DNA from 4 places in the Oceanimonas sp. MB9 genome. Region 2 is predicted to be linked to each of the others. Evidence: predicted binding sites of a transcription regulator. Region 2 holds the regulator's gene; each other region holds the start of a gene.
What was found. The regulator sigma-54, encoded in region 2, starts transcription at its own class of promoters, with help from an activator protein. The targets are predictions, from matches to a motif close to TGGCACNGTTTTNGCTT.
Positions count from the first base shown of each region.

Region 1: the regulator sigma-54 is predicted to act here: its motif matches at 2,849-2,865, upstream of OJHNALOF_RS14590 (urease accessory protein UreD).
Region 3: the regulator sigma-54 is predicted to act here: its motif matches at 1,352-1,368, upstream of glnA (glutamate--ammonia ligase).
Region 4: the regulator sigma-54 is predicted to act here: its motif matches at 1,349-1,365, upstream of OJHNALOF_RS03875 (CmpA/NrtA family ABC transporter substrate-binding protein).

Region 1 is NZ_VFBE01000009.1:695,589-700,939, reverse strand. Features, by position in the region: gene ureC (urease subunit alpha) at 1-1,294, opposite strand, end outside; gene OJHNALOF_RS14600 (urease subunit beta) at 1,294-1,611, opposite strand; gene OJHNALOF_RS14595 (urease subunit gamma) at 1,621-1,923, opposite strand; gene OJHNALOF_RS14590 (urease accessory protein UreD) at 1,947-2,813, opposite strand; gene OJHNALOF_RS14585 (cytosine permease) at 3,109-4,464, opposite strand; gene OJHNALOF_RS14580 (bifunctional 2-methylcitrate dehydratase/aconitate hydratase) at 4,703-5,351, opposite strand, start outside.
Region 2 is NZ_VFBE01000008.1:45,660-51,010, reverse strand. Features, by position in the region: gene OJHNALOF_RS11060 (KpsF/GutQ family sugar-phosphate isomerase) at 1-142, shown strand, start outside; gene kdsC (3-deoxy-manno-octulosonate-8-phosphatase KdsC) at 139-693, shown strand; gene lptC (LPS export ABC transporter periplasmic protein LptC) at 690-1,238, shown strand; gene lptA (lipopolysaccharide transport periplasmic protein LptA) at 1,207-1,728, shown strand; gene lptB (LPS export ABC transporter ATP-binding protein) at 1,731-2,456, shown strand; gene OJHNALOF_RS11035 (RNA polymerase factor sigma-54) at 2,500-3,936, shown strand; gene hpf (ribosome hibernation promoting factor) at 3,961-4,248, shown strand; gene ptsN (PTS IIA-like nitrogen regulatory protein PtsN) at 4,251-4,697, shown strand; gene rapZ (RNase adapter RapZ) at 4,708-5,351, shown strand, end outside.
Region 3 is NZ_VFBE01000001.1:166,814-172,164, forward strand. Features, by position in the region: gene typA (translational GTPase TypA) at 1-907, opposite strand, end outside; gene glnA (glutamate--ammonia ligase) at 1,435-2,844, shown strand; gene OJHNALOF_RS00830 (DUF2955 domain-containing protein) at 2,992-4,005, opposite strand; gene OJHNALOF_RS00835 (HlyD family secretion protein) at 4,019-5,071, opposite strand; gene slyA (transcriptional regulator SlyA) at 5,068-5,351, opposite strand, start outside.
Region 4 is NZ_VFBE01000005.1:121,915-127,265, reverse strand. Features, by position in the region: gene OJHNALOF_RS03880 (nitrate reductase) at 1-1,143, shown strand, start outside; gene OJHNALOF_RS03875 (CmpA/NrtA family ABC transporter substrate-binding protein) at 1,425-2,792, shown strand; gene OJHNALOF_RS03870 (ABC transporter permease) at 2,810-3,781, shown strand; gene OJHNALOF_RS03865 (ABC transporter ATP-binding protein) at 3,793-4,608, shown strand; gene cobA (uroporphyrinogen-III C-methyltransferase) at 4,652-5,351, shown strand, end outside.

The sequences.
Region 1 (5,351 bases), on a different contig from region 2:
CCGCCAGCTTGCCCGCTTCCACCGAGCCCACCTCATGGCTGACTCCATGGGCGATGGCCGGGTTGATGGTGTACTTGGCGATATAACGTTTCACCCGGTAGTTGTCGGCGCCGTGCCGCTCATCCTCGAGTAGCGGGCCCCGTTGCACCTTCATTTTGTGAGCGGTCTGCCAGGTGCGGCAGATCACCTCGCCCACCCGGCCCATGGCCTGGCTGTCGGATGAAATCATCGAGATAACCCCGAGATCCTGCAAAATATCTTCGGCGGCGATGGTTTCCTTGCGAATGCGCGAGTCGGCAAAGGCCACGTCTTCGGGAATGGCCGGATCCAGGTGGTGGCACACCATCAGCATATCAAGGTGCTCGTCCACGGTATTGATGGTATAGGGCCGGGTCGGATTGGTGGACGACGGCAACACATTGGGCAGGCTGCAGGCGGTAAGAATATCGGGGGCATGACCACCACCGGCACCCTCGGTATGGTAGGTATGAATGGTTCGCCCCTTGAAGGCCCCCAGGGTGTCTTCGACAAAGCCCGACTCGTTAAGGGTGTCGGTATGAATGGCTATCTGCACATCGTATTCTTCCGCCACCGACAAACAGCAGTCGATGGCCGCCGGGGTACTGCCCCAGTCCTCATGCAGTTTCAGCCCCATGGCTCCCGCCTCCAGCTGCTCACGCAGGGCCTCGGGTTGGCTGGCATTGCCCTTGCCGAGAAAACCGAAGTTCATGGGCAGGCCGTCGGTGGCCTGCAGCATGCGGGCTATGTGCCACTCTCCCGGGGTACAGGTGGTGGCCTTGGAGCCGGTGGCCGGCCCGGTGCCGCCGCCTATCATGGTGGTTACCCCCGAGCAAAGGGCCTCGTCCACCTGCTGAGGACAGATATAGTGAATATGGGAGTCCACACCGCCGGCGGTAAGAATATGGCCCTCACCGGCAATCACCTCGGTGCCCGGCCCCACATTGATGGTCACGTTGTCCTGAATGTCCGGATTGCCGGCCTTGCCGATAGCATGAATGCGACCGTCCTTCAACGCCACGTCGGCCTTGACGATGCCCCAGTGATCCACAATCAGGGCATTGGTGATCACGGTGTCCACACTGTCGGCACGCCCGGCCTGGCTCTGGCCCATACCATCTCGAATAACCTTGCCGCCACCGAATTTGACCTCTTCCCCATACAGGGTGAAGTCGCGTTCCACCTCAATCCATAACTCGGTATCGGCAAGCCGTACCCGATCACCGGTGGTGGGGCCAAACATGTCGGCATAGGCCTCGCGGCTGATCCTGCTCATTATTGCTCTCCTTCAAGCGGCCCCATCACCGCAGCGCGAAATCCGTATACTCGTCGCCGGCCGCCCATGGCCACCAGGGTCACGGTGCGCAGCTGGCCCGGCTCAAAGCGCACCGCGGTGCCGGCGGCGATGTCGAGGCGAAAGCCCAGGGTCCGCTCACGCTCAAATTCCAGCGCCGGGTTGGCCTCGGCAAAATGATAATGCGAGCCCACCTGAATGGGCCGGTCGCCGGCATTGGCCACGGTGATCTCGCGGCGCTCCCGGCCGGCGTTCAATTCAATGTCGCCGGCGGCCAGTTGCAGTTCTCCCGGTATCATGGTGCCTCCTTACTGAATGGGATCATGCAGGGTCACCAGCTTGGTGCCATCGGGAAAGGTGGCCTCCACCTGCACCTCGCGCACCAGCTCGGGCACACCGTCCATCACCTGCGCCCGGCTCAGCCAGGTGCGGCCCTCGCCCATCAACGAGGCCACGGTACGGCCATCGCGAGCACCTTCCATCACCGCCGCCGACAAATAGGCCACGGTTTCCGGGTAGTTCAGCCGCAGTCCCCGGGCCAGCCGGCGCTCGGCCAGCAGTGCGGCGGTAAACAGCAGCAGTTTGTCTTTCTCTCTTGGGCTGAGCTCCATGGTGAATACTCCTGTGACTGAATTCAGGTAAACCAGATACGGGGAAAACAGGCCTCACGGGCCAGCACCGCCGGACGCAGCCGCTCCCAGGCCCGCCACATGCCGTCCCGGCAGGCGATCATGTCGTGACCGAGGTAACGCACCAGCAGCACTCCCAGGCGTTCGGTCACGCTGAAACCGGGCGGCAACGATGCTCGCAGCACGGCAATCACATCGTCATTCAGCCCCGAGCCCGCCGCCAGCAGGGTGCCGAATACGCAACCGCCGTGCAGCCCCGCCCGGCCTTGGTGCACCTGATCTCCCGCCTCGAGCTGCAGCCGTTCGTTAAACAGCAGCCGACCGCTGCGCCACAGCTGCAGCCGCTGGGTCAGGCTGCCGGCATCAAACCACTGCTCGCCGGCGGGCCGGCCCAGGCACACCAGCTCCCAGCCAATAAAGCGGGCGCCTTCGCCCAGCTCAATATGCAGATCGAGCCCGGCGTTGGCGCCCCGAAAGACGATGGTTTCCTGGGGCAACCACTCCAGCTCGGCGTCCTCTTCCAGCCGCACCCGCACCCGCTGTCCCTGGCCCACTCCGGCGCTGTCCCGACGGTATACCATGCCCGCCGACGGGGTGGTCAGCAGGCTTCGGCTGCCCGGCCCGGCCTCGATGTCGATGTTCAGGCAATCGCCCGACACCAGGCCGCCTGGCGGGTGCAGCAAATACAGGTGGCAGGTCTGCCCTTCAGGATAAAAGGGCCGCTGAATTCGAAGGGGGCCACTAAAGACCATGTTTTTGAGCTGAGTGCGTGAGTGGCCGGCCACCAGCTGCAGGTCGAGCTGCGCCGGCCAACTACGGGCGGGACCGTAACCGGTAGGGTGTGATGGCGATGGTGCATGACACTGGTGCATAGAATGATTTCACGGCGTATTGATGAAATGAGTTAAAGCACAAAGCGGGCCATTTTTTATAAGAACTTTACAAACAGACACTTACATTAAAGCTGCCGGTTTTTCATTCGGCACCATTTGGTTTCTATTGAATCTTAATCACCACAACGGAGCAGGCTGCACGGAGGGCCGCCTCAAAGTGGTGCAGCCCTGGCGGCGACCATAGCGGGCCACCACGCCTCCCCGGTTGCCCCGCACCCATAAAAAAAGGCCCCGCAAGCGGGGCCAAAAGCACACGATTAACAACATGAAATTATCAGGATTCGACGGCGGCCTCGGGCAGCTCGGCCGGTTTGGCGATGGGTTTCATCAGCAGGGTGTAACCTGCCACGCTGATCACCAAGCCCACAAAGAAGGCCATGTCCATAAAGATCAGGCTGCACAGGAAGGACACGCCGTATACCAGAAAGGCCCGCAAGTTGTAGTTGTTCTGGTAGACAAAGGGCCCTTTGGGGTCATAGAAGTCTTCCACGCGAATGCGGCCACGGCGCAGCAGATAAAAGTCGGCCAGCATGATGCCCGCCACCGGACCCAGCAGGCCGGAGGTGACCACGCTGAACCACAGCAGGTTGTCAGCGAACAGCCAGGGCATCATCAGCAGACCAATCACACCGGAGATGGACACCCCTTGGGCAAAGCTAAGGCGCGGGAACACATTCATCAGGATCAGCGCCGACGGCATCAGGTTGGCCACGGTATTGGTGGACCACTGGGCAAAGGCGATGGTCAGCATGCTCAGGATCAGCACGATGGGTGAACTCATGGAATTCAGTACAATTTCAATCGGGTCCCATGTTCCGGTGAGAATGCCACCTATCATGCCCACCATCAGAATGCCGGAGCCAATCACGATCAGGCCGCCCAGCTGGGCGATAAAGGGCTTGCGGTTACGCACAAAGAAGTTTTTGCTGCTGTGATCCCGGGAGCGCTCCAGTTTGCGGGTCAGGTCCGGGCTGTTCAGGCCCATGGTGATCCAGATACCGGCAATGGCCATGACCGCAAACACGAAGGAGCCGTTGTCCAGGGAGGGCGCGGCCAGCACATCGCCAATGCTGGCATTGTTGGTTTCCAGCAGCCAGAAGGTCACCAGGCCAATCAGAATGGTCAGGGCCGGAATGGCCACCCAGTCGAACTTGGCCATGGCCTTCATGCCATAAATGGCGTTCACCACCTGCAGCACCCCAAAGATCAAAATAAGGATGGTGGTGTTGCTGTAACCGATCCACATCTCCAGCACCTTGCCGATGGCCACCGCCGCCACCCAGGTCTGAAAACCAAACCAGAAACAGGCCGGAATGGCGCGAAAGGCGGCCGGAATCTTGGCACCCTTGTAACCAAAGCAACCACGAATGTAGACGGTAAATGGAATGCCATAACGAATGCCGATATCACCGGCCAGGATCAGAATGCTGGTGACAATGGCGTAGGCCGCCAGAATGGCACCGATAATGGTCCAGGGCGATAGTCCCGGATAAAGCTGGGCACCCATGGTAAAGGCGCCCATATTGATGGTCATGCCCGCCCAGAGCATGGTGAAGTCCCAGATGTTGATGTCTCTGTCCTTATCGGTGGACGGCATCAACTCGGGGTTGTTCATTTCGTGTACAGCCATTGGCCTCTCCCTGTTAACTGCTTCATAAAGGTTGTTGCACGACCCGATGAAATGTAAATGATTTAACCGAATCAATGAGAACAAATTAACAGATTGATCGTTAACAATGCATATAAATTTTGTGGACACGAAGACTAACGTGACACTTGTCACACTTTATTCAGCTCAAACCTTCCATTACCCACCAAAAAGCCGGCCCGACGGCCGGCTTTGGCATGACCTGAAGCGACCGCTGCAGTCAGTTGATGATCAAGAGTTCCATAAAGTCGTTCACCGCCGTGGCCTCAAGGCAGCTCTGATCCTGGCACAGTTCAACAATGCGCCGGCTTTGTCCCTGGGGAAATCGGGTCAGCAGGCTTTGCAGAAACTTGCGCTCCAGCACCGGAATGCCATCGTGGCGCCGGCGCCGGTGGCCAATGGGGTACTCCACTTCCACGCGCTCGGTGTGGCTGCCGTCGGTGAAGAACACTTGTATGGCATTGGCAATGGAGCGCTTGTCCGCCTCCAGGTAGTCGGCGCTGTAGCGCGGGTCTTCCACCACCTGCATAGCGTTGCGCAGGGCGTCGATGCGGGCATCGCCCTGGTGAAAGGCGTCTTCGTAATGTTCGGCGGTCAGGGTGCCGTACAGCAGCGGCACCGCCACCATATATTGCAGGCAGTGATCCCGATCGGCCGGGTTGGCCAGTGGCCCGGTTTTGGAGATGATGCGAATGGCCGATTCATGGGTGGTGAGCTCGATGCGAGCGATGTCATCGAGCCGACCCGCAACCTGCGCATGCAGTTGCACCGCGCATTCCACCGCGGTCTGGGCATGAAACTCGGCGGGGTAGCTCAGCTTGAACAGCACGTTTTCCATCACATAGCTGCCAAGCGGCTGGCTCAGGGTA
Region 2 (5,351 bases):
TGTGCCCGCCGGCATGCTGGCGGCGGAAGCGGTCAAACTGATGGAAGAGAAAAAAATCAGCGGCCTGCTGGTGCTGGATGATGACCAGCGCCCGATCGGGGCCTTTAACATGCACGATTTACTACGCGCGGGAGTGATCTGATGACGGTACAAACCCTCTATGGCGCCGTGACCAAGGACGTCTGGCGCCGGCTGAAAGACATTCGCCTGCTGATTTGTGACGTGGACGGCGTCTTGTCCGATGGCATGATCTATATCGGTAACGACGGCGAGGAATACAAGGGCTTTTCCACGCGGGACGGCTTTGGCATCAAGGCATTGCTCAATGCCGGCATCGAAGTGGCGGTGATCACCGGGCGCAGCTCACGCATCGTCAGTGAACGCATGGCTTCACTGAGCGTGCGCCATGTCTATCAGGGCCAGAGTGACAAGATGCACAGTTACGGCGAGCTGCTTGAGCGCCTCGGGCTCACGCCACAACAGGTGGCCTATATCGGCGACGACGTGGTGGATCTGCCGGTGATGCAGGACTGCGGCCTGGGGGTAGCGGTGGCCGATGCCCACCCGCTGGTGCTGCAGCGGGCCGATTACACGACCCGCACTGCCGGTGGCCGGGGTGCGGTGCGCGAACTGTGCGATCTGCTGCTGGCGGCCCGCGGCCGGCTGGAGCAGGCCGAGGGCATGAGCGTATGAGCCGCCAGACCTGGCTGTTTGGCGCCCTGTTCATCATTGCGCTGGCCAGCTGGCAGTGGTTTCGCAACGATACCGAAGCGCCGGTAAACCCGCAGGATTACCAGCCCGATTTCGTCGCCACCAACCTGGCCAGCGTGCAGTACAACCGGCTGGGGCTGCCCTACCGGGGCATGCAGGCGGAGTACGCCGAGTACTACGAGCCCCTGTCCATGACCCTGATGAAAAAACCTGTTATCTTGCTCTATTCCCCCGATGGCCAGCCCCAGTGGCGGCTCCGCGGTGATGACGGCACCATCAATACCGGCGACAATGCCGTGCTGACCGGCAATGTCGTGGGCAATGGGCTGCAACCGGATGCCCTGGTGGAAACCCTGACCACCGAATATCTGGAACTGGACTTTATCAATAACCAGCTGCGCTCCAACCGGCAGGTGCGGCTGCAAAGTCCGCAATACCAGGCCGAGGGGCTGGGTGTGCTGGGCGAGCTTGATCAACAAACGGTGGAATTACTGAATGAAACCCGGGCAACTTATTTCAATCCTTAGTCTTGGCGGCCTGCTCGGCCTGGGTCAGGCCCAGGCCAGGGACAGCGACTTTCGCCAGCCGGTGACCATAGACGCGGGCCGTCAACTGGTAGAGCTGGCCGATGACAAGGTCACCTTTATCGACAAGGTAGTGGTCAAGCAGGGCAGCATAGACGTGCGCGCCGACCAGCTGGTGGTGATCCGCAATGAACAGGGCCTGCAGTCGATGACCGCCAAGGGCAGTCCGGCCACCTACGAGCAGATCCTCAACAACGGCAAGCCGGTGCATGCCGAGGCGCGGGAAATTCACTACGACATGCGCGCCCGCACCATCACCCTGATTCGGGACGCCAAGCTCAAGCAGGATGACAACATCGTCACCGGCTACCGTATTCGCTACTTTATCGACAAGGAGCAGATGGAGGCCGAAAGCCAGGGCGGCAAGGACAGGGTCACCACCATCTTCCTGCCCGAGCAGGTGCAGAATTTCGACGAGCAGGACAAGAACTGAGCATGGCGATACTGAAAGCGCGCGGCCTGCAGAAAAGCTACAAGGGCCGCAAAGTGGTGGCCGACGTCAGCCTGACCGTGAACACCGGTCAGATCGTGGGTCTGCTCGGCCCCAACGGTGCCGGCAAGACCACCTCCTTTTACATGATTGTAGGCCTGGTCCAGCGGGACGCCGGCAGCATCACCATCGACGGCCAGGATATCAGTCACGAGCCCATGCACGTGCGCGCCCGCTCCGGCATTGGCTACCTGCCCCAGGAGGCCTCGATTTTTCGCCGCCTGAGCGTTGCCGACAACCTGATGGCGGTGCTGCAGACCCGCAAGGATCTGAATGCCGACGGCCGCAGCGAGAAAATGGAACAGCTGCTGGAAGAATTCAACATTACCCATATTCGCGACAGCCTGGGAATGAGTCTGTCCGGCGGCGAACGGCGGCGGGTTGAGATCGCCCGGGCGCTGGCGGCGGATCCGCGCTTTATTCTGCTCGACGAACCCTTTGCCGGCGTGGATCCCATTTCGGTGATAGACATCAAGAAAATCATTCTGCACCTCAGGGACAGAGGACTGGGCGTACTGATCACCGATCACAATGTACGCGAGACCCTGGACGTGTGCGAAAAGGCCTATATTGTCAGTCATGGGCACCGCATCGCCGCCGGCACACCGACGGAAATCCTCGCCAACGAGCAGGTCAAAAAGGTTTATCTCGGCGAACAATTCAGCCTCTGAAGGCACCGCAACCCGCGGTTGATATGGAAGGACGTTTGCATACATGAAGCCGACTCTTCAGTTACGTCTGGGCCAGCAGCTGACCATGACGCCCCAGCTGCAGCAGGCCATTCGCCTGTTGCAGCTGTCCAGCATGGAGCTGCAGCAGGAAATTCAGCAGGCGCTGGACAGCAACCCCCTGCTGGAGCAGGAGGAAGCCGACAGCGTCAAGGTGGCCGACAACCGCAACGAAGAGCAGATGGCCGCCGACACCGCCATGGAGCGCAACCAGCTGTCCGAAGACTTGCCCATGGACACCAGCTGGGAGGAGGTTTACACCGCCTCTCCGGTCAGCGGCGGCGCCGGCCTGCCGGAAGGGCTGGAAGACAGCGTTTACCAGGGTGAAACCACCGAGAGCCTGCAGGACTACCTGATCTGGCAGATGAATCTGACCCCTTTCAGTGACACCGATCAGGCCATCGCCATGGCCATAATCGATGCCGTCGACGACGCCGGCTACCTCACCGCCGGTATCGACGATCTGCTGGAAGCGGTATCGGCCCAGGAGCTCGGTATCGAAGCCGACGAAGTGGAAGCAGTGCTCAAGCGTATTCAGCACTTCGATCCCATCGGCGTGGCCGCCCGCAGCGTGCAGGAATGCCTGTGCATTCAGCTAGAGCAGTATCCGCCCGACACACCCTGGCTGAGTGAAGCCCGCGCCTTGCTGGCCCAGCACATGGACCTGCTCGGCAACCGTGACTACCGCAGCCTGCAGCGCAAGACCAAGCTCAAGGAAGACGAGCTCAGGGAAGTGCTGGCGCTGATTCAGCAACTGGAGCCCCGCCCCGGCAGCAGCATTATTCAGGGTAACTCCGAATACGTCATTCCCGATGTGGTGGTCACCAAGCGCAGCGGGGTCTGGGTGGTGGAACTCAACCCCGAGGCCATGCCCAAGATACGGCTCAACCAGACCTACGCGGCCCTGGCCAGCAAGCCCCGCAACAGCGAGGACGGCCAGTTTATTCGCAATCACCTGCAGGACGCCAAGTGGTTTCTCAAGAGCCTTGAAAGCCGAAATGAGACCCTGCTCAAGGTTGCCAATTGTATTGTTGAACAACAACAGGCATTCTTTGAATATGGAGAAGAGGCCATGAAGCCCATGGTGCTGAACCATGTGGCGGAAGCGGTGGAGATGCACGAATCCACCATCTCCCGGGTGACCACACAGAAGTTCATGCACAGCCCCCGTGGCGTGTTTGAACTCAAGTATTTCTTCTCCAGTCATGTGGGCACCGACGACGGGGGTGAGTGTTCGTCCACGGCAATTCGCGCCCTGATCAAGAAGCTGGTCGGGGCCGAAAACCCGGCCAAGCCGCTGAGCGACAGCAAAATTGCCCAGCTGCTGGCCGACCAGGGGATCAAGGTGGCCAGGCGAACCATCGCCAAGTACAGGGAATCACTGGCCATTCCCCCTTCCAATCAGCGCAAACGCCTGGTTTAAAGGCAACGACAGAAGGAAGACGTTATGCAAATAAATCTGACCGGACACCATGTCGAGATCACCGATGCCCTGCGTGATTATGTGAACAGCAAGTTTACCCGGCTGGAACGCCATTTCGATCACATCACCAATGCGCACGTCATCCTTAATGTGGAAAAAATGCAGCAAATCGCCGAAGCCAAGCTGAACGTCACCGGCGGCGAGCTGTTTGCCAACTCCCAGCATGAAAACATGTATGCGGCCATCGACAGCCTCATCGACAAGCTGGATCGTCAAATCATCAAACACAAAGAAAAACTCAAGCAAAAATAACCATGGAAGTCGCCGACATACTCAGCAGGGGCTGCACCCGCAGTGCAGTCCCCTGCACGAGCAAAAAACGTGCTCTGGAAATTATCAGCGAGCTGGCTGCCGAACATCTCAATATCGGCAGCCAGCCGCTTTTTGACTGTCTGCTGGCCCGAGAGAAAATGGGCAGTACCGGCATCGGCAATGGCATCGCCATTCCTCACGGCCGGATCAGTGATGACAACAAGGCGACTGCCGTACTGCTTACCTTTGCCGAGCCGGTGGAATTCGACGCCATCGACAACCAGCCGGTGGGCCTGGTGTTTGCCCTGCTGGTACCGGAGCAGGAATGCAAGCAACACCTCAAGACCCTGTCGCTGATCGCCGAGAAACTGAGTAACAAGCAGGTGTGCCGGCAATTACGTCAGGCCGGCAGCGATGAGGAACTCTATCAAATCATGATTTCAGCCTGAGGATAGCAAGATGCAGCTGGTGATCGTCAGTGGCCGTTCCGGTTCGGGCAAAACCGTGGCCTTACGGGTACTTGAAGATCTCGGCCATTACTGCGTCGACAACCTGCCGGTGGCGCTGCTGCCTGAGCTGGTGCGGCTGCGCCGGGACAAACCCGGAGCGGTGGCGGTAAGCATAGACGTACGCAACCTGCCCGACAGTGCCGAGCAGCTGGAAGCCTTTCTGGCCGAGGTGCGAGCCATGGATGACGTTCAGCCTTCCAGCATCTTTATCGACGCCGACAATTCAGTGCTGATCCGCCGTTTTGGGGACACTCGCCGGCTGCATCCGCTGTCCCGCCACAGCCTGACCCTGGACGAGGCCATTCGCGAAGAAACTCATCTGCTGGCGCCACTGTCGTCGGACGCGGACCTGCGCATCGATACCTCGTCCTTAAGCATTCACGATCTCAGCGAAATCATTCGCGAACGCATCCTCGGCAAGAAAGAAAAGGAATTGAACTGGGTGTTCGAGTCCTTTGGCTACAAATACGGCGTTTCCAAGGACGCCGACTTCGTGTTTGACGCCCGTTTTCTGCCCAACCCCCACTGGATTGCCGAACTGCGCCCCTTTACCGGCCAGGATCAGCCGGTGGCCGATTACCTGAGCAGCCAGCC
Region 3 (5,351 bases), on a different contig from region 2:
CCACGGCACCGGCGGCACAGACGGTGTCGGAAATCTTCAGCTCGCCCAGGCCGGTAATGGCCACGATGTCGCCGGCGCTGGCTTCGGTCACGTCATGACGCTGCAGACCCAGGTAACCCATCACCTGGCCCACCTTGCCGTTGCGGGTCTTGCCGTCGGCGCCGATCACGGTCACCTGCTGGTTGACCTTGACGGTGCCGCGCTTGATGCGGCCCACGCCGATAACACCCACGTAGGAGGAGTAGTCGAGCTGGGAGATCTGCATCTGCAGGGAACCTTCCGGATCCGCGTCGGGTACCGGTACCTGATCCACTATGGTCTGGAACAGGGTGGTCATGTCTTCGGTGCGCTCATCGGCGTCGAGCGAAGCCCAGCCGTTCAGGCCGGAAGCATATACCACCTGAAAGTCGAGCTGGTCGTCGGTAGCACCCAGATTGTCGAACAGGTCAAACACCTGATCCATCACCCAGTCGGGACGGGCGCCGGGCTTGTCCACCTTGTTGATGATCACGATGGGCTTGAGGCCCTGGGCAAAGGCCTTCTGGGTCACGAAGCGGGTCTGAGGCATGGGGCCTTCCTGGGCGTCCACCAGCAGCAGCACCGAGTCAACCATGGACATGACCCGCTCTACTTCACCACCGAAGTCGGCGTGTCCGGGAGTGTCCACGATGTTGATGCGGTATTCCTGGCCCTCGGGAGAGGTCCAGCGAATGGCGGTGTTCTTGGCCAGAATGGTAATGCCGCGCTCACGCTCGATATCGTTGGAGTCCATGACGCGCTCTTCGGCTTCACCGCGGCTTTCCAGGGTACCGGACTGCTGCAGCAGCTTGTCTACCAGGGTGGTTTTACCGTGGTCGACGTGCGCGATGATGGCAATGTTTCTCAAGTTGTTGATTTCAGATGACATTAATTTCTTTCACTCGCATAGTATCGAGGCGGGCACACGCCGGCGCTGCCGCTCTCAGGGGGTGTCCGTCGCGACGAGTGCAGCGGAACCAAATAAAAAGGGCTGCAAATTGTACACGCTTTAGCCGCTTCAATATATTAATTTATTGTGTTGGCTGCCCGCGCCCCGCCACAGCGGCGGAATCGACGCCACCCCGGCGTTCGGGCCGACGCCCTCCCAGGGCCAATGAAAAAGACTCGCACCGATCCTCATGCTCACCTTGAGTGCTATCATGGGCCCGGGCCGCTGCCGGCCGTGCGGAATGGACAGCAAATGCACCGGAATAACGCATCTCTTCAAACTCGCACCAAAAGGATCCAGACATGCACTAAACTGGTGCATGGCAATGGCAGCCGGTTTTCATGCTTGTCGGTAATATGCCCACATAACAAGCACTTACCAACATGGCACGGTTTTAGCTTAGTAAACGGCAACTGATGAATTTGTTCATCAGACCCTAGGATGCTTATTTTTGGAGGTCGAAATCCATGTCAATCGAAACCGTAATGGACATGATCAAGGAACACGATGTCAAATTCATCGATCTGCGCTTTACCGATATCAAAGGCAAGGAGCAGCATGTCACCCTGCCCGTAAACCAGATCAACGATGACTTCTTTGAAGAAGGCAAAATGTTCGACGGCTCTTCCATGACCGCGTGGAAAACCATTCACGAGTCCGACATGGTACTGATGCCCGATCCGTCCACCGCCGTGATGGATCCCTTTACCGAAGACGCCACCCTGAACATTCGTTGTGACGTGCTTGAGCCCGCCACCATGCAAGGCTACGACCGCGACCCGCGCTCCATCGCCCGTCGCGCCGAAGAATACCTGGTGTCTACCGGCATTGCCGACACCGTGCTGATCGGTCCCGAGCCGGAATTCTTCATGTTTGACGACGTGCGCTTCCACACCGACATGTCCGGCAGCTTCTTCAAGATCGACGACACCGAGGCCAAGTGGAACTCTGGTCGCGACTACGAGGAAGGCAACAAGGGCCACCGTCCTGGCGTGAAGGGCGGCTACTTCCCGGTAGCTCCGGTTGACTCTTCCCACGACATTCGCTCCGCCATGTGTCTGATCATGGAAGAGATGGGCCTGGTGGTTGAAGCTCACCACCACGAAGTAGCCACCGCCGGTCAGAACGAAATTGCTTGCAAATTCAACACCCTGACCAAGAAGGCCGACGAAATTCAGATCTACAAGTATGTGGTTCACAACGTCGCCCACGCCTTCAACAAGACCGCCACCTTTATGCCCAAGCCGCTGGTAGGTGACAATGGTTCCGGCATGCACGTGCACCAGTCTCTGGGCAAAAACGGTGAAAACCTGTTCTCCGGCGACCTGTACGGCGGCCTGTCCGAAATGGCGCTGTACTACATCGGCGGCATCATCAAGCACGCCCGTGCCCTGAACGCCATCACCAACCCGGCCACCAACTCCTATCGTCGTCTGGTGCCCGGCTTTGAAGCCCCGGTCATGCTGGCCTACTCCGCCCGTAACCGCTCCGCCTCCATTCGGATTCCGCTGGTCGGTTCCCCCAAGGCCCGCCGCATCGAGACCCGCTTCCCGGATCCGGCCGCCAACCCCTACCTGTGCTTTGCGGCCCTGCTGATGGCCGGCCTGGACGGCATTCAGAACAAGATCCACCCGGGCGATGCCATGGACAAGGATCTGTACGACCTGCCGGCCGAAGAAGCCGCCGAGATCCCGACCGTGGCCGTGTCTCTGGACGACGCCCTGAACAACCTGGACCAGGATCGCGAGTTCCTGACCCGTGGTGGCGTGTTCTCCGACGAGTTCATTGATGCCTACATCAAGCAGAAGCGCACCGAGACCGAGACCATCAACATGGCGGTTCACCCGCTGGAGTTTGATCTCTACTACTCCGTATAAGCGTGACGCGATAAGCTGAGTGTCAAAAGGCCCGGGAAACCGGGCCTTTTTTGTTGCTCGCTCCCACGCTCTGCGTAGGAACGAGATAATAGTGAGGTGACAGGGGTGAGGATTGAGGAGAATCCACAACTCACCCCTCACCAACGATTACAACACCTGATGGCGAGTAGACGGAAACAGGTTGAGCAGCTTGTGCACCAGATAGACGCAGCACAGGGTGAGCAGAATGGCCACCGTCATCGAACTCATGCGGTAAAGGGCGCTGAACACCAGATCATGCTGGGGCGACACATACTGCCCAAACAGAATGCCCACCGTGGTCAAGCCGGAAAAGCCCACACCGGGCATGGGCTCTCGAGCATGCAGCCGGGCAAACACCATGGTGCAAATCCAGAACGCCAGTCCCAGCAGCAGCAGATTGTGGTAGTAGTCATACAGCACCAACTGAAACAGCAACCCCGCCGAGCACCCCAGCAGGGTGCCGATGCAACGGGCCCGCCCCGATACCACGGCGCCGGCGAAGCTCATGGGAAACAGCACCAGCACGGTGGCCACCTGGGCCGACAGCGAGTCCACCAGATCCAGGGTCTGAAACACCACAAAACTGAGGGTGGCCACGATGGCTCCCAGCAGGGTCTGATGGCGCAGCACGTTGTCGCTTTTCTGCGGCAGCGCCCGGGCCACGGGAGGTTCCCGGTTGGGCAGCAGGGCATAGAGCAACGCGGCCACCGCCACCGACAGGCAGGATGCCACTATGTTGCTGGCGGCCATGTCGGCCAGGTGATACTGGGGGTAGCTGGCAAAGTGCAGCATGATGCTGAGGCTGACGCAGCCACTGGCACCAAACAGCATCAGCGGCCCTTTGGCCATCAGGTTGAACCGCCACAGAAACAACAGAAACACCACCATCACATACGCCGGTGGCCAGTGCCCGAGCAGCCCCGGCAGCAGCATGACCTCCAGCGAGGTCAGCACCGACGAGCCGATAAACTGCACCATGACAAAGCGGTTCAGCACCGGCACCATGCCCAGCAGCAGCATAGGGTAAACGGTAAAAAACACCCCCATCTGCCAGTCCATCACCTTGGCGGTGAGCATGCCGATGGTACTGCCAATAGCGATGCGCAGACAGCCCCTGAGCTTGTCGTCGGTAAAGGTCATGGCCGCATACCCATCAGTAGAGATAGCGGAACTGACTCACCAGCCACAGCTGGATCCAGCCCAGGCCGTGCAGCCAGCTGCCCGCCTCGGGAAACAACTGCACCGTGGCCCGGGCGCCGGTGGCCAGCGGCGGCACCGGCTCATCCAGGGCGATGTGCACCCGCAACCGCTGGGCGTCCCGCACCCAGCGATCGGAGTTTTCCGGCTGCACCAGCAGGCCGTCGGCTGACTGCTGCCCCTGGCGTACCCCGCTGTCGATGCTGCTGACATGGCCGTCGAAAATGTGGCCCGGCAGGGCATCGAACACCACCCCCACTTCGGTGCCGGTGGTGACATGACGCAGGCTCTTCTCCCGCAGATCGGCAATCACCGTCAGTTCGTTGGAAATCAGTGCCAGCAACGGCTGGCCGGCCTGGGCCTGCACCCCTTCCTGCAACTGCAGGTTGCCGACACGGCCGGCGATTTCCGCCCTCACTCGTGTACGCTCCAGCGCCAGCCGGGCCTGTTCATGGGCATTGCTGGCCTGCTCATGGGTCAGTTCCACCGCAGCCTGGGCCTGCCGCGCCTCGTGCAGCCTGGCCTCGGCCGCCTGCAGCGCGCTTTGCGCCTGCTCGGCCTGGTTGCGGGCCTGCTCCGCCTGCTGCACCGACATATGGCCGAGGCGGTGCAATCGCTCCAGCCGGACGGCCTCTCGGGCCAGCTCTTCGGCCCGCAACCGCGCCTGTTCAATCTCCGCCTGCACCGCTTCCATTACCGCTCGCTGACGGGCACTGTCGGCGGCGGCCAGCTGCTGCTGCAACTCGGCCCGAGCCAGGGCCAGGCGGTAGTCGGTGTCATCCAGCGCAAACAGCAGCTCCCCCGTCGCCACCTGCTGGTTGTTGCCGACCGCGACTTCCGTGACCTGCCCCGCCACACGAGGACCCACCGACAGCACCGGCCGGTGCGCCTGGGCCTGGGGCGTCATGGGGGCGTAATTGTCGATCAGCACGAAATACACCAGCAGCACCCCAAAGGTGATCAGGGCAATGCGTACCCAGCGATTGAAACTTTGCTCTGCGGTCATCATTTGCCCTCTTTTTCTCCCAGCTGCTCGCTCAGTTTCTGCAGGTTGCCGCCAATGTGGTTCACCATGCGCTCAAACTCGGCCAGCTCGGCATCGCTCAGGCCTTCCAGCACCTGACGACGAGTATGGTCCAGCACCACCTCCATTTCCGACAACAATGGCTGGATCGCCGGGGTCAGGTGCACCGTCTTGCCACGGCGGTCATTGGCACAGGGCCGGCGCTCCACCAGCCCCAGCTGCTCCAGCCCGTCAAGGGTGCGCACCAGGGACGGGCTTTCCACCC
Region 4 (5,351 bases), on a different contig from region 2:
TCCCCCGCCGCCATTTTTCGTGAACACGCCGCCCTTTCCGGTTTTGAAAACCGGGGCGAGCGGCTGTTCAACCTGGGGGCGCTCGGCACCCTGAGCGATGCCGACTACGACGCCCTGCGCCCGTTGAGCTGGCCCCTGGCGGGTCAGCACGGCGGCCCGGTCCGGCTGTTTGCCGATGGCCGCTTTGCCACCGCCGATGGCCGGGCGCGGCTGCGGACGGCGGCGCCGCAGGCCGGCCCCGGCACCCGGGCGTTACTGCTCAATACCGGCCGGCTGCGGGATCAGTGGCACACCATGAGCCGCACCGGCCATGTGGCACGGCTGATGGCGGCGGCCACCGAGCCTCGGGCCCACCTGCACCCCGACACCCTGGCCCGCCTCGGACTGGGCCAGAATGATCTGCTGGCCCTCAGCAACGCGCGAGCCAGCATACTGGTGCGCCCGGTGGCCGACGATGACATGGCCCGCGAACAGGTGTTTGTGCCCATGCACTGGAGCGGAGAGTTCAGTGCCGGTGGCCGGGTCAACGATCTGACCGAAGCCCGGGGCTGTGCCCTGTCCGGCCAGCCCGCCTTCAAGCAAAGCCAGGTGCAGGCCAGCCCGGTCAGGCCCGGCTGGCAGGCCAGCTGGATTGCCAGCGAGGCCCCGGCCTCGCTGCCGGCCTGGTGGAGCCGGCGGCCGCTGAGCCGGGGCGAATGCTGGAGCCTGGCCGGACTCGAGGGCTCCGCCGAGGAGCTGCGGGCCGGGCTGACCGTCACCGACAGCTGGCTGGACTGGCCCCTGCCCCAGGGCCGGCTGCTGATTCGACTGACGGCAGGCAAGGTCAATGCCCTGCTGCTGCAGGGGTTGTCACCCTGGCACATCGATGCAGAGCCGCTGGCCGCGCTGCTGGATGCCCCCCTGCAACCCAGTTTGTTACTTACCCGGCTGGGTCTGGCCCTGGCCGGCAACAGCCGGCTGGTGTGCAGCTGCTGGAGCGTCAGCGAGGCACAAATCCAGCGCACCATAGAGCAGCACGACCTCACAACGCTGGCGCAACTGCAGCAACAGCTCAAATGCGGCACCCGCTGCGGCTCCTGTGTGCCGGAGCTGAAACAGATTCTGGTCGCGTGCCGGTCCCAAACGCGGGAGACCAGCACCTGATCCCCAGGTTCCATTAACTCCGGTCTGCCCGGGGCGTTTCCTCCACTCCTGCCCGTTTGGCGACTCCCATGCTTGCATGGGAGTTTTTTTTGCGCCCGGCACCGAGTGGAAACCTCTGCATCATTGTGGTGAAACGCCTGCCCGCAAACAGGCGCCCCTTGTTGGCAATGAAAATAAAAACATATAAAAATCATTAACTTAAAATTGGCACATATCTTGATACTTAATCTGTAGTCACCGATTTTTCCGGCCAAGGAACCAACCTCACAGGGAGTATCATCATGACGTTATGGCAAACCACAGCGACGGCCTGCACCCTCGCCCTGAGCCTGGCCGCCCCCCTCGCGGCCCAGGACGGGCCCGGACCGGCGGAAAAGGACGAGCTGACCCTGGGCTTTATCAAGCTCACCGACATGGCCCCCCTGGCCATCGCCTACGAGAAGGGCTTTTTTGAGGATGAAGGGCTCTATGTCACCCTGGAAGCCCAGGCCAACTGGAAGGTGCTGCTGGACAGGGTCATTTCCGGCGAACTGGATGGCGCCCACATGCTGGCCGGCCAGCCCATCGGAGCCTCCCTCGGCATCGGTACCCAGGCCGACATCATCACCGCCTTCAGCATGGATCTGAACGGCAATGCCATTACCGTGGCCAACCAGGTGTGGTCAACCATGAAGCCGCACCTCGAACATGATGCCGCCGGCAAGCCGCTGCACCCCATTTCCGCCTCCGCGCTCAGGCCGGTACTGGAGCAATATCAGCAGGATGGCAAAAGCCTGAACCTGGGCATGGTGTTTCCGGTGTCCAGCCACAACTACGAACTGCGTTACTGGCTGGCCGCCGGCGGCATTCATCCCGGCTACTACGCCCCTCATCAGGGCGACAACAGTGGTCAACGCCAGGCCGAGGTACTGCTCTCGGTCACCCCGCCGCCCCAGATGCCGGCCACCCTGGAAGCCGGCACCATCGCCGGCTACAGCGTGGGCGAACCCTGGAACCAACAGGCGGTGCTGAAGCAGATCGGGGTGCCGGTGATCACCAACCACGACATCTGGCCCCACAACCCGGAAAAGGTATTCGGCGTCAGCCAGGCCTGGGCCGATGCCAACCCCAACACCCACCTGCGGCTGATCAAGGCCCTGCTGCGCGCCGCCCACTGGCTGGATCAGGGGGACAACGCCAACCGACCGGAAGCGGTGGAGATACTGTCACAGCCCTACTATGTGGGCGCCGATAAAAAGGTGATCGCCGCCAGCATGACCGGCTCCTTTGAGTACGAGCGCGGCGATGTACGCCCGGCCCCCGACTTCAACGTGTTCTTTCGCCACAACGCCACCTACCCCTGGTACAGCGATGCCATCTGGTTCATGACCCAAATGCGCCGCTGGGGCCAGATTGCCGACGCCAAGAGCGATGACTGGTACCTGGAGCAGGCCAGACGCATCTATCGCCCCGACATCTACGTGCAGGCTGCTCGCGCACTGATCGCCGAGGGCAAGCTGAATGCCGCCGACTTTCCCGATCTGGACCAGCGGGACGGTTTTCGCCCAGCCACCAACGCCTTTATCGACGGCGCCACCTTTGACGGCCGCAAGCCCAACGCCTACATCGACCAGTTCGCCATCGGCCTGACCGGCGACACCCGGCTGTAAGCAACGAGGAGAGTAAAATGAGCATCAACGTAATTTCACTGACCCACTGGTCACGGCTGACCTCGCCTCGAAGCTGGTCAAAGGCCCTGACCCCTCTGCTCGGCCTCACCGTGTTCCTGCTGCTGTGGCACCTGCTGGCGGGCCAGGTGCAGACCTCCCTCGGCACCCTGCCCGGCCCGGTGCAGACCGGCCAGCAGCTGATGAACCTGGTGCAGGAGCACCAGCGGGAACGGGATCGGGAGCAACAGTTCTATCAGCGCCAGCACGATCGCAATCAGGCCCTGTTGGCGAAAAACCCCGAGGCCGAGGTGCGCATTCGCACCTTTAACGGCCGCCCCACCTTTTTCGACCAGATAATGACCAGCCTGAAAACGGTGGCCGCCGGCTTTCTGCTGGCCACCGCCATCGCCATTCCGGCGGGCATTGCCCTGGGCCTGAACAAGACCCTGCACCAGGCGATAAACCCGCTGGTACAGCTGCTCAAGCCGGTGTCGCCCCTGGCCTGGCTGCCGCTGGTGACCATAGTGGTGAGTGCGCTTTATGTGAGCCCGGATCCACTGTTGTCCAAGTCGTTCCTGATCTCGCTGTTCACCGTCACCCTGTGCTGCCTGTGGCCCACCCTGATCAACACCGCGGTGGGCGTGGCCAACCTGGACCAGGATCTGAACAACGTCAGCAAAATGCTGCGCCTGGGCAACCTGACCCACGTACGCAAAATCGTGCTGCCGAGCGCCATTCCAATGATTTTCACCGGCCTGCGGCTGTCTCTGGGGGTGGCCTGGATGGTGCTGATCGCCGCCGAAATGCTGGCCCAGAACCCGGGACTGGGCAAGTTTGTGTGGGATGAGTTCCAGAACGGCAGCAGCGACTCCATGGCGCGCATCATGGTGGCGGTCGTGGTCATCGGCCTTATCGGCTACCTGCTGGACCGCCTGATGCTGGGCCTGCAGCAACGCCTGTCCTGGGACAAAAACAGCAACCACCGCTAAGGAGCACAACCATGAGCAAACATTACCTGGAACTGAGCGGTGTCGACATGCGCTTTCGCACCGACAAGGGCGAATTCGAGGCGCTGAAAAACGTCAACCTGCGCCTGAAAAAGGGCGAATTCGTGTCGCTCATCGGCCATTCCGGTTGCGGCAAGAGTACCGTGCTCAACCTGGTGGCCGGGCTGCATGAGCCCAGCAGCGGCGGCGTGATCCTGGATGGCCGGGAAGTGGACGGCCCCGGCCCGGAGCGGGCGGTGGTGTTTCAGAACCACGCCCTGCTGCCCTGGCTGACGGTGGAGCAAAACATCGCCCTGGCGGTGGACAACACCTTTCCCCACCAGGACAAGGCGGAGCGCCAGGAGCGGGTGCGGCACTTTCTGGAGCTGGTGCACATGGGGCACGCCGCCCACAAGCTGCCCGGCGAAATCTCCGGGGGCATGAAGCAGCGGGTCGGCATCGCCCGGGCGCTGTCGGTGGATCCCAAGGTGCTGTTGATGGACGAGCCCTTTGGCGCCCTCGATGCCCTCACTCGAGCCCACCTGCAGGACTCGCTGATGGAGATTCAGGCCGAGCTCGGTAATACCGTCATCATGATCACCCACGACGTGGACGAGGCGGTGCTGCTGTCGGATCGCATCGTGATGATGACCAATGGCCCGTCCGCCACCATCGGCGAGATCCTGCCCATCAGCCTGGCTCGCCCGCGCAACCGGGTGGCGCTCAGCGACGACGGCCATTATCACCAGTTGCGCCGACGTGTGCTGAGCTTCCTTTATGAAGGTCACAACAAGGTCAGCCCCCTGGATAAAAAGGCCAGGGTGGCCTGAGTCCGGCATCGTTACAGGGGCCCTCGGGCCCCGGGAGGAAACCATGACATCCCCTATTCATGTCACCCTGGTGGGCGCCGGCCCCGGCGATCCCGAGTTGCTGACCCTCAAGGCCCTGCGCGCCATCGAGCGGGCCGATGTGGTGGTCTACGACAGCCTGGTCAGCCCCGACATACTGGCGCTGATCCCGACCGGCGTGAAACGCATTGAAATGGGCAAACGCTGCGGCCGCGCCAGTGCCCGCCAGGAAGACATCTGCACCCTGCTGGTGCGCCTGGCTCGGGCCGGCAACCGGGTGGTGCGGCTCAAGGGCGGCGATCCCTTTATCTTCGGACGTGGCGGCGAAGAGGCGCTCGTCCTGCGCCGGCACCACATTCCCTTTAGCGTGGTGCCCGGTATTACCGCCGCCCTGGGCTGCGCCGCCTCGGCCCTGGTGCCCCTGACCCACAGGGGAGTGGCCCGGGCCGTCACCCTGGTGACCGGGCATCTGCAGCAGGGCGGTGAATTTAAAGGCTGGTCCGCCCTGGCCCAGGCCGGACAGACCCTGGTGTTTTACATGGGACTGGAGCAGGCCGCCGTCATTCAGCAGCAGCTGCTGGCCGCAGACTGCCCGGACTCGCTGCCGGTGGCACTGATTGAATCCGGCACCACCGCCGCCCAGCACATAACCACCACGGAGCTGGGCCGGCTTGCGGCCACCGCTGCCGGCCTCACCCCGAGCGGCCCGGTATTGATGATCATGG